DNA from 2 places in the Paenibacillus sp. FW104-T2 genome. Region 2 is predicted to be linked to the other one. Evidence: predicted binding sites of a transcription regulator. Region 2 holds the regulator's gene; the other holds the start of a gene.
The links. The regulator LexA, encoded in region 2, represses DNA repair genes until DNA is damaged. The targets are predictions, from matches to a motif close to CGAACATATGTTCG.
Positions count from the first base shown of each region.

Region 1 (5,810 bases), on a different contig from region 2:
TGCGCAAAGGGCAATAGGAAAACATCCTATTGCCCTTTGATCACTCACATTGTGTACAGGAGGATGCTGAATGAAGGCAGAAATTATTGCAGTCGGAACAGAGTTGCTGCTCGGACAGATCGTTAATACGAATGCCAGATATTTATCCCGTGAATTGGCTGCTATCGGGATTGACGTTTATTTTCAAACTGTGGTAGGGGACAATCTGAATCGTCTCAGTGAAGCGATTCGAATTGCCCAAGGGCGAGCTGATGTCATTTTGTTCTCAGGCGGTATCGGGCCTACACAGGATGATCTAACCAAGGATGCCATAGCAGCAGTGTTGGGACGCGGCCTACATATTGATCGGATGGCAATGGATAAAATCGAAAGCTTCTTCAGGGATCGCAATGTGGAGATGACGGAGAATAACCGACGTCAAGCCATCGTGGTTGAAGGAGGGACCCCGCTCGCTAATGAAACAGGCCTTGCCGCAGGTAATGCCATCTCGGATAACGGGAAGCATTATATTGTCATGCCTGGCCCCCCGAAAGAACTGATCCCCATGTTTGAGCAGGAGGTCAAACCTTGGTTGTTCCAACATGTTCTTACGAAAGAAATGCCAATTTATTCGAAAATGCTGAAATTTGCCGGGATCGGTGAGTCGGCATTGGAAGACCGTCTGCTCGACCTGATTGATAGCCAAACCGACCCTACGATTGCACCTTATGCAAGTGAGGGAGAAGTAACGGTACGGGTGTCCACCAAGGCGCCGAGTGAGAATGAGGCCAAGCAGAAGCTGGATGCCATGGAGGTACTCATTCGGGAACGGTTGCCTGAACACCTCTACGCGAACGAGGATGTGCCTATAGAGTACACAATTGTAACGATGATGGCTGATATGGGTCTGACCTTGAGCGCCGCTGAGAGCTGTACAGGAGGGCTTGTCATGCAGAGTCTGACTTCGGTTCCTGGCAGTGCTTCCATGCTCAAAGGCGGAATTGTATGTTATTCCAACGAGATAAAGGAAAAGCTGCTGAATGTTCCTCATGACTATCTGGAGGGTGAAGATGCTCCCGGGGCTGTGAGCCCTGAAGTTGCTAAAGTATTAGCCGAGCAGGTACGGATGATCGGTGATTCGGATTTTGGTCTGGCGGTTACAGGAGTAGCAGGTCCAGGTTACTCTGAGCGTAAGCCACCAGGTCTGGTTTTTATCGCTCTTGCTGAGCGGGGAAAAGAGACGGAGATTCACGAATTGCGTATCAACGGTAATCGGGAGACAGTCCGCATCCGTTCGACCAAGGCTATTTTATACCGTTTATGGCGCAAACTTGTCGCGATGGACTAGGTATACCTTGAATTGCTTTTACAGGGATAATCAAGTATAATCAAAGCAGACGGAAGAACCGTAGAATTAGGCATTTTGCCTTGTTTGCGGTTCTTTTTTCTGTTTCATTGCAAGTTTTGCCCAGGAAGAGGCGCCTCGGCCTTACAAAAAAACGAATGTATGTTCGAAAAAAAGCTTGGCAAACGTGTTAAAACAAGGTATCATTATCTTATAAACAGTAAAGGGTGTGAGCATATTGTCAGACCGTCGTGCCGCGCTTGATATGGCGCTCCGTCAAATAGAGAAGCAATTTGGTAAAGGATCTATCATGAAACTGGGTGAGTCAACTCACATGCAAGTGGAAATCATACCCAGCGGATCTTTGGCTCTGGATATAGCACTTGGAACAGGCGGCTTGCCTAAAGGCCGGATTGTTGAAATATATGGACCTGAATCTTCAGGTAAAACAACTGTAGCATTGCATGCGATTGCTGAAGTGCAAAAAGTCGGTGGACAAGCTGCATTTATCGATGCCGAGCATGCTCTTGATCCAACGTATGCTAGTAAACTGGGTGTTAACATTGATGAATTGCTTTTGTCCCAGCCGGATACGGGTGAACAAGCATTGGAAATTGCTGAAGCACTTGTGCGCAGTGGTGCTGTTGACATTATCGTTGTTGACTCTGTTGCTGCCTTGGTACCAAAAGCTGAGATCGAAGGCGAAATGGGGGATTCCCACGTTGGTTTGCAAGCACGTCTAATGTCTCAAGCGTTGCGTAAATTGTCTGGTGCAATCAGCAAATCCAAAACCATTGCCATCTTTATCAACCAGCTTCGTGAAAAAGTTGGCGTAATGTTTGGTAACCCTGAGACAACGCCTGGTGGACGTGCCCTGAAATTCTACTCTACAGTTCGTTTGGATGTTCGCCGTATTGAGAGTATTAAATCAGGTAATGACATCATCGGGAACCGTACCCGTGTGAAGGTTGTCAAAAATAAAGTTGCACCACCGTTCAAACAAGCAGAAGTAGATATCATGTATGGTGAAGGTATCTCCAGAGAGGGCAGTATCATTGATATTGGTACAGAACTCGATATCGTTAATAAAAGTGGTGCTTGGTATTCTTACGAAGGCGAACGTCTAGGCCAAGGTCGTGAAAATGCGAAGCAGTTCATGAAAGAACATAAAGAGATCGCTCAAGTGATCGAGCAAAAAATTCGTGAAGCGAGCAATCTGACGACGGTAGTTCCAGCTCCAACGAGCGAAGATCAACAAAAAGAAGAAGCAGAAGAACAAGAATTGTTTGAGATTAACGAGTAATTCTTCCTTGCCGGGAGGCTCCAGAAGGTGTTTGCATACTGGACTTCCCGGATTGGGGTGAATGAATTTAATCCGATCCTGCTAGGGGAGACGGCGCGTTTTCTCGCGCTGTCTAACAGCTCCTGTCCATTGGACAGGGGCTGTTAGCACATTTATTTATGGAGTGAGCTGGTGCCGGGTTGGAATCCCGGCTTTTTGCATTTTGATCTGCCGTTTTCTTTAAGTAGATGGGTATTTCATAATTAGAAAGATAAGAGTTGAACAAAAACAAAAAGGAGGGAGAGACCTGAATGGATCAACATGATGATGATTTGTACGAAACAGCAGAACTGGAGGGGATCTCCCAATTCCCGGATAACGAAGAACTTATCATTACACGGGTAGAGCGAACAAAAAGCAGGCAGGCCCGGTACCGGATCACGTTCGGTATGTACTCGATTACGGTTCTGGAAGATGTAATGATCAAATATCGAATGACCCGGGGCAACACATTTGTAAAGAAAGATCTCGAAGAGATCATAGTAGCGGATGAGCGGCAGCAAACCTATGTTCAGGCATTGCGCTACTTAGAGCACAAACAGCGTACAAGGCATGAATTAAGCCAGCGACTTCGTCAGAAAGAGTTCGCCGCACCATTAATTGAAGAAGTGCTGGATCGGCTTGAGCAGGAGAAGCTTGTGGACGATGAAGGGTTTGCGAAGGAATGGACAAGGCAGCGTATGACAGGCCAGAGGAAGGGAAAACTGTGGATAAGGCAAGAGCTGCGCCAAAAGGGCATTGCCAATGAGCTCATCGTTGAAGCGCTTGAAGGCGTGGATGCGGATGTGGAGTTTGAGACAGCTTTGACCGCAGGGCGAAAGAAGTGGAACCAAGTCAAAGGGGACGTTGCAGAGAAGAAACGCAAAACGCTTCCCTTCTTGATGAGACGCGGTTTTCCTATGGATATGGTACGTAAAGTTGTGAATTGTTTAATTGAAGAAGATGAAGTCGAAGATTCTGAAGATGACGAGTTGTTACCATGGGATTAGCAGAGACTACACAGTGTACTGCATTCTCTTGACAATTTCTTTCGTCAAATACTAAAATGGACATGAGTCTGTAAGAAATGGACAACCCTTTTTCCTTCCAAAAAAGCGGTTTCGGTTTCTTAGGATTTACCCTTCATGATTATGGATTCGCTGAAGGCAGCGAATAGTACGTGGTAACATGTACACTTGAAATGAAAATCGGCGGGGGATCGCCGTAGGTATCGTTATTCCCAAACATATGTAAGTTTGAAAACAGCAAATTGACCCAAGGAGTGCCTTGGAGGAACCAACGAGGAGGTGAACAGTATGGACATTGCAATCACGATCGTTCTCGTTGTGGCCGCGCTCGTTATTGGGTTCGGAGTCGGATATTTTATTCGCAAATCTCTTGCAGAGGCTAAAATCTCCAGTGCGGAACAAGCTGCCGTACAGATCGTTGAGAACGCGAAGAAAGAGGCAGAAGCACAGAAGAAAGAGACGGTGCTGGAAGCAAAGGATGAGATTCATCGCATTCGGGCCGAAGCTGAAAAAGACACTCGTGAACGTCGGAACGAAATTCAACGACAAGAAAGACGATTGTTGCAAAAAGAAGAGTCGCTGGATAAAAAGATGGAATCACTCGAACGTAAAGAAGAGCAAGTGGCCAACAAAGAGAAACGTATTGATGAGACACAGCAGCAGATCGAAATGATCTACAAAAATCAGGTGACGGAGCTGGAGCGTATATCCAACCTCACCATGGAAGATGCACGCAGTATCATACTGTCCAACGTAGAACAGGAAGTTCGTCATGAGACGGCTCAAATGATCAAGGACATTGAACAGCAGGCGAAGGAAGAAGCGGACAAGAAATCCCGCGAAATTATTACCCTTGCCATTCAGCGTTGTGCGGCTGACCATGTGGCAGAGACAACGGTATCTGTTGTCACTTTGCCTAACGAAGAAATGAAAGGCCGGATTATCGGTCGTGAAGGACGTAACATCCGTGCACTTGAAACCCTTACGGGGATTGACCTTATTATCGATGATACGCCAGAAGCAGTTATTCTGTCGGGCTTTGACCCGATCCGTCGTGAGATTGCCCGTACTGCCCTCGAGAAATTGGTGGCTGACGGACGCATTCACCCGGCACGCATTGAAGAGATGGTGGAGAAATCCCGCAAAGAAGTGGACGAGCGCATCCGTGAATATGGTGAGCAAGCTACCTTTGAAGTGGGTGTACATGGTCTGCATCCGGATCTGATCAAAATACTGGGCCGGTTGAAGTTCCGTACAAGTTACGGTCAAAACGTCTTGAAGCATTCGATGGAGGTCGCTTATCTGGCTGGACTGATGGCTGGCGAACTCGGAGAAGATATTACACTTGCAAGACGTGCAGGTCTACTGCATGACATTGGTAAAGCGCTGGATCACGAAGTGGAAGGATCACACGTTGAAATCGGCGTGGAGCTGGCGAAGAAATACAAAGAACATCCGGTAGTAATCAACAGTATCGCGTCCCATCACGGGGATTGCGAAGCAACTTCGGTCATTGCCATGCTGGTTGGCGCAGCAGATGCACTGTCTGCAGCAAGACCGGGTGCACGCCGCGAAACACTGGAGACGTATATCAAACGACTGGAGAAACTGGAAGAGATTTCGGAATCGTTCGAAGGTGTCGAGAAATCGTATGCCATTCAAGCTGGACGCGAAGTTCGCGTTATGGTGCAGCCTGAAAAAATCGACGATGCGGAAGCATTCCGTCTCGCACGTGACATTACGAAGATGATCGAGAATGAGCTCGATTATCCGGGTCATATCAAAGTCACCGTCATCCGGGAAACCCGGGCGGTTGAATACGCTAAATAGAGCTTTAAGGAAAAGTGGCCGCTGTAGTGGGCCACTTTTCCTGTTGAAAGCCCGGCAATGGGCTTGGTAGAACGAACTAATGGGTTAGGGATGCCCGCAAAGATGTGATGCTGGTTATACCAAGCTAAGCTTGCGGGGAATTAAGGAGGCAATGCAATGAAAGTGCTGTTTATCGGTGATATTGTGGGTAATGTAGGACGTAAGGCTTTGAAGGAGAACTTGCCATATCTGAAGACAAAATATAAACCACATCTGGTTATTGTAAATGGAGAAAATGCAGCAGCTGGCCGTGGAATCACGGGGGCTA
Region 1 is NZ_JBYTCE010000008.1:74,164-79,973, reverse strand. It holds gene AC3WQ3_RS12270 (competence/damage-inducible protein A) at 71-1,327, shown strand; gene recA (recombinase RecA) at 1,563-2,627, shown strand; gene AC3WQ3_RS12260 (regulatory protein RecX) at 2,918-3,655, shown strand; gene rny (ribonuclease Y) at 3,962-5,503, shown strand; gene AC3WQ3_RS12250 (TIGR00282 family metallophosphoesterase) at 5,660-5,810, shown strand, end outside.
Region 1: the regulator LexA is predicted to act here: its motif matches at 1,480-1,493, upstream of recA (recombinase RecA).

Region 2 (5,810 bases):
ATCGTAACCCAGTCCCATGTTGTCATTGGAGCTTTAACAAGAAATGTGCTCATAAACAGATACAAAAACGCAAGTCCAATGAGGAAAATAGGAAACAGAAGACTGCGTCCTTTGAAAATGTCCTCACCGGGCGTACCCGAAATCGGTTGACCATTTTTTTTACGCTGCTGATTCAACTGCTTTGAATTTTTCCGAACCGTTCTCTCGAACGAACGAGCCATGAGAATCCCCCTTATGTCATCTTTGTATCGGCTTACAAAATTCGCAAACCGACATTCCCCCTATAAATTTGCATTCTCAAAATAAAAGGAAGAAACCTAAATATCATTACGATATCTTTAGGTTCCTTAGTGTTTGAGTTTGCCTTGGTGGCCTTGATCGTTCTCATCATCTACAATTTCAATGGACTCCAGTTGCTGTCTGAAGTTACTGCGGATGTTGTTTAAGTAAATTTCTCTAAGTTTAGCACGTTCGGCAAGTTCTTCCTCTGAAAGTCCAGTGGACTTGTGTTTACGAGCCAATTCATTGATGCGTGCTACCAGGCTATCTATATCCAAGCTTGTCCCCTCCAAAAATACAAAGTCATACTAACTTTGACATGATCGAGGCTGCTTGTCAAGGTTGCTACTTACTCGCTCAACTGAATCGTGGTTTTAAGGGGTAAACTGAGGCAAAGTTAAGACTTGTCCAGCTTGAATTGAAGTGGTTTGAAGCTGGTTTACTTTCTTTATTGCTTCTATATATACACGTGTATCCATATTTTCCGGTTTATGCTCCAAAGACAAGCTCCACAATGTCTCACCCTGGGATACTGCTATTTTGCTGCCGGGAAGAACATTGTTCTCGTCTCCTGCAAACACAGTCAATACAGTGCTGCAGCCAATAAATATGATTAACGATGCCATAATCAATTTCAACATCCATGTTGGCATCTTGGCTTCTGCAAACCATTGTTTAATGTTACCTATGTTAGACTTGACCGCTTCCGAATTCACCGGTTCGTAAATACTTTGATAAGTAGAATATCTCATATTAATCGTCCTCCAAACGTTTGTTCCTATCTGTTGAAATCAATATAACACGAACACTTGTTTTGTACAATAGATTTTTAGAACAATTGTTCGCTTTATTTTAAACTCCAAATTTCCCGTTAATCTCTAGGTGAATCCAACTCGTTTTTTACTTTTGTTAGGTTTGAAGGACTTTACAAGTAAAAGACTCAAAAACATTGATTTTATCGGATTTTATTTAGAACTTATGTTTGTACGAACGGAGGTTCTATGTTATAATTTTCCCAAACGTTACTAAAATGGGGTTGATACGGTATGTCGAAGATATCCAGCAGGCAGCAAGCTATTCTGGAGTTTATACGTAATGAAGTCCGGTTGAAGGGATATCCTCCTTCCGTACGTGAAATTGGTGAAGCGGTTGGACTGGCTTCCAGTTCTACGGTTCATGGACATCTGGACCGTTTGGAGAAGAAAGGTCTCATTAGACGTGACCCTACTAAACCAAGAGCCATTGAGTTGTTAAGCCAGGAGGAATCAGAACACTCCCATCAGTTTGCACACAGTGTTGCTCGCATTCCCGTTGTAGGTAAAGTTACTGCAGGGGTTCCGATTACCGCAACAGAGAACATCGAGGATTATTTCCCGCTACCGACACACTATGTTGGAGAACAGAAAGTATTTATGCTCTCTGTTGTTGGTGACAGTATGATCGAAGCAGGAATCGTTAACGGAGACTACGTTATCGTACGCCAGCAGCAAACGGCAGATAACGGAGATATTGTCGTTGCGATGACAGAAGATGATGAAGCTACAGTTAAAACATTCTACAAAGAGAAAGACCACATTCGTCTTCAGCCTGAGAATGCAACATTTGAACCTCTTCGTTTAAAACATGTTAGCATTTTGGGTAAAGTGATTGGCCTTTTCCGTGATATTCACTAGTCTTTCTTCCAACAGCAAATCAGCTTAACTGTAATGACAAAAAGAGGTTGTCCTGTTGAACAGGACAACCTCTTTTTACATGCTAAATTTCTACTTCGTTAATTCCATTTCTTATCGTTTGAGAATGCTTTTGTGATGGGAGAACACTTCAAAGCTTTGCTGACCATGATATGCCCCCATACCACTCTCTCCTACACCGCCAAACGGTAAATAATGTGAAGTCATATGAGACAACGTATCATTAATGCACCCTCCACCGAAGGACACTTGATCCAAGACCTGATTCTGCAGCTCCTCTTGCTGCGTGAACAGGTACAGCGCCAGCGGTTTGGGACGGCGAACAATCTCAGCGAGCAGAGGATTAAGATCATCGTAAGTCATTACCGGAAGAATTGGACCGAATATCTCTTCTTGCATAACAGGTGACTGCCAATCCACATTTCCTACCAAGGTAGGTTCAATCAGCAGCTGATCCCGATCAGAGCGACCACCAATCAGAGCATGACCCTCTTCTAAGAATACAGACAGTCGATCAAAGTTACGTGTGTTGACGATATGCGGAAAATCGGGATTTCCCATGACATCCTTACCGAATTTATCTTGAATCTCCTCACCAATCTCTTCCAGGAGTTTATCGTGTACGTCCTGATGTACAAGCAAGTAATCCGGAGCAACACAGGTCTGACCCGCATTCAAGAACTTGCCACGGACGATCCGCTGAGCTGCCAACTTCAAATCTGCGTCTTTATGAACAATTACAGGGCTTTTACCACCTAATTCAAGCGTTACCGGCGTAAGGTGCTCTGCTGCTGCCTTCATAACGATGCGACCCACACCCGTGCTTCCTGTGAAGAAAATATAATCAAACTTCTCTTTCAACAAGGCTGTGCTCATTTCGACTTCACCTTCCATGACAGCTACATATTCCTCAGGGAAAATATCCTTGATCAGGTCATACGTCAGATGTGACACTGCCGGCGTTAATTCAGAAGGCTTAATAACAGCACAGTTACCCGCTGCAATCGCACCAATCAATGGACCAAATGCCAGTTGGAACGGATAGTTCCATGGCGCAATAATGAGAGCAACTCCATAAGGTTCTGGATAGATCATGCTTGTACCATCAGGTATAACAGAACTTGTAGGCACTGCTCTAGGAGCCGCCCATTCCTTAAGATGTTCCTGTGCAAAATCCAGTTCACCCAAAACGATGCGAATCTCAGAGTTATAAGCCTCTGTTTCCGATTTATTTAGATCAGCATGCAGTGCGTCCAATATCCGTTGCTGATATTTCTCTATGCCTTGTCTTAATTGCTGAAGAGCATGAATCCGATACTCAATATTTTTAGTTTGTCCTGTATAAAAGAATGCCCGCTGTCTTGCAACGAGTTGTTTCGCTTGTTCCATATTAAAATCTCCAATTAATGATTTAAAATTAAATTGCTAAAAATATATTTGAATTATATCTTGTTTATATGAAATTATCAACATATTAAAATATCTGTTATCAGGAAAATATGTATCTTCTCTCTTACTATTATATGTACACTATTCAATGCTGGTATTTTTTTAGAAAACTACTCACCTTTGTCCCCTTATGTAATTCATCAAAAAAAGCCCTTGGCACTATTACGCCAAAGGCTTTCCTTATTAGTACAAAGTGATATATTGATCGCGTTCCCATTGGTGGACTTGTGTACGGTACATATCCCACTCAATTTCTTTCAACTCGTAGAAGTGAGCCAGGGCGTGATCGCCAAGTGCATCACAGATGACTTCGCTGCGGATCAATTCGTTCAATGCTTCTTTCAGATCAGCTGGCAAGCTTGGAATGCCTTCTTCCACACGCTCTTCTTCTGACATAATGTAGATGTTGCGGTCAATCGGAGCTGGTAAGGAAAGCTCACGTTTGATTCCGTCCAGACCTGCTTTCAATAAAACAGCCAAAGCCAAGTAAGGGTTAGCAGCCGGATCCGGGTTACGAACCTCAACACGTGTACTCAGACCACGGGAAGCTGGAATACGGATCATTGGGCTACGGTTACTGGCGGACCATGCTACATAACAAGGGGCTTCATAACCTGGTACAAGACGTTTGTATGAGTTCACAGTTGGGTTAGTAATTGCTGCAAATGCACGCGCATGCTTCAGCGTTCCAGCCATGAAGTGACGTGCAGTTTTGCTCAGACCCAGCTCGTCCGACTCGTCAACGAATGCGTTGGCACTGCCTTGGAACAGCGATTGGTTACAGTGCATACCGGAACCGTTCATACCAAACAGCGGTTTCGGCATAAAGGTAGCATGTAGACCATGCTGACGTGCAATCGTTTTAACAACGAGTTTGAACGTTTGGATCTGGTCTGCTGCTTTTAGAGCATCAGCATATTTAAAGTCGATCTCATGCTGCCCTGGAGCTACCTCATGGTGGGAAGCTTCGATCTCAAAGCCCATTTCTTCAAGTGTGATAACAATGTCACGACGACAGTTTTCACCAAGATCCGTAGGCGCCAGGTCGAAATATCCACCTTGGTCATTCAGTTCGTTAGTCGGGTTTCCTTTTTCGTCTGTTTTGAACAAGAAGAACTCTGGTTCAGGACCGACGTTGAAGGAAGTGAATCCCATTTCTTCGGCTTCCTTCAGGTTTCGTTTCAAGATGCCGCGTGGGTCTCCAGGGAATGGGTTGCCATCCGGCAAATAAACATCACAAATTAGGCGAGCTACACGGTTCTCAGCTACCCAAGGGAAAATCAGCCAAGAATCGAGATCAGGATAGAGGTACATGTCGGATTCTTCAATACGCACATAACCTTCAATGGAAGAACCATCAAACATCATTTTGTTATCCAAAGCCTTGGTCAATTGGCTTACAGGAATTTCAACGTTTTTGATAGCTCCAAGCAAGTCGGTAAATTGCAATCGAACGAATCGTACGTTTTCTTCTTTAGAGATGCGGAGAATGTCTTCTTTTGTATAACTCACGATACCTCTCCCTTTCTTTTCTGCTTATTTGGCTTGCATGTTATATTTGTACATTAGAAAGTTCCACGGGTCAAGGAGTCTGCCATCACAACTGCATGATTTCCCCTCACTCGCCAAGTTATGCGAACTTACTTTTTATTAAAAAATCGGGAAAGCTCTCCCTGAATGAGAGATACTTGTCCAGGTCTCTTACCCGAAACAAGCTGTTGCTTCAATAAACGGTGCAGCTGTGTATCGGACAGTTCTCTGCGCTTCACTTCAGTATCTGCGGTGATGACTGTCGCTTCTTCGGATTCCTTGGATACTGGATTCATAACCTGCTTGATGCCGGCAATATTAACACCTTTTTCGATCAAAGCCTTGATCTCCAGCAATCGTTCTACGTCATTAAAGGAAAACAAACGTTGGTTACCTGACGTTCTTGCCGGTACAATCAAGCTGTGCTGCTCATAATATCGAATCTGACGAGCGGACAGATCCGTAAGTTTCATAACAATACCTATCGGGAATAAGGCCATATTTCTGCGAATTTCGTCACCCATGTTCATCAACCTTCCAGTCATCTATTCTTCACCCTATTGTACATTTAGTTATTACTAAGTGTCAATGACGTGTTAGATAAACTCACAATAATTTACGATCTTTCATTGTCTGGAGCGCCATCAAAACGCCATATTTAACATGAGAGTAGGTTAATCCCCCCTGCATGTAGCCGATATATGGCTCTCGAATAGGCGCATCCGCTGATAACTCCAGGCTTCCGCCCTGTATAAACGTACCTGCCGCCATAATGACGGGATGTTCGTAACCAGGCATGTCCCATGGCTCAGGAACGACATGACTATCCACTGCAGCAGCCCGCTGAATTCCCTGTACAAA
Region 2 is NZ_JBYTCE010000026.1:65,582-71,391, reverse strand. It holds gene AC3WQ3_RS25295 (hypothetical protein) at 1-221, opposite strand, end outside; gene AC3WQ3_RS25290 (DUF896 domain-containing protein) at 348-557, opposite strand; gene AC3WQ3_RS25285 (LysM peptidoglycan-binding domain-containing protein) at 654-1,031, opposite strand; gene lexA (transcriptional repressor LexA) at 1,326-1,952, shown strand; gene AC3WQ3_RS25275 (aldehyde dehydrogenase) at 2,064-3,359, opposite strand; gene glnA (type I glutamate--ammonia ligase) at 3,603-4,931, opposite strand; gene AC3WQ3_RS25265 (MerR family transcriptional regulator) at 5,060-5,473, opposite strand; gene AC3WQ3_RS25260 (methionine gamma-lyase family protein) at 5,556-5,810, opposite strand, start outside.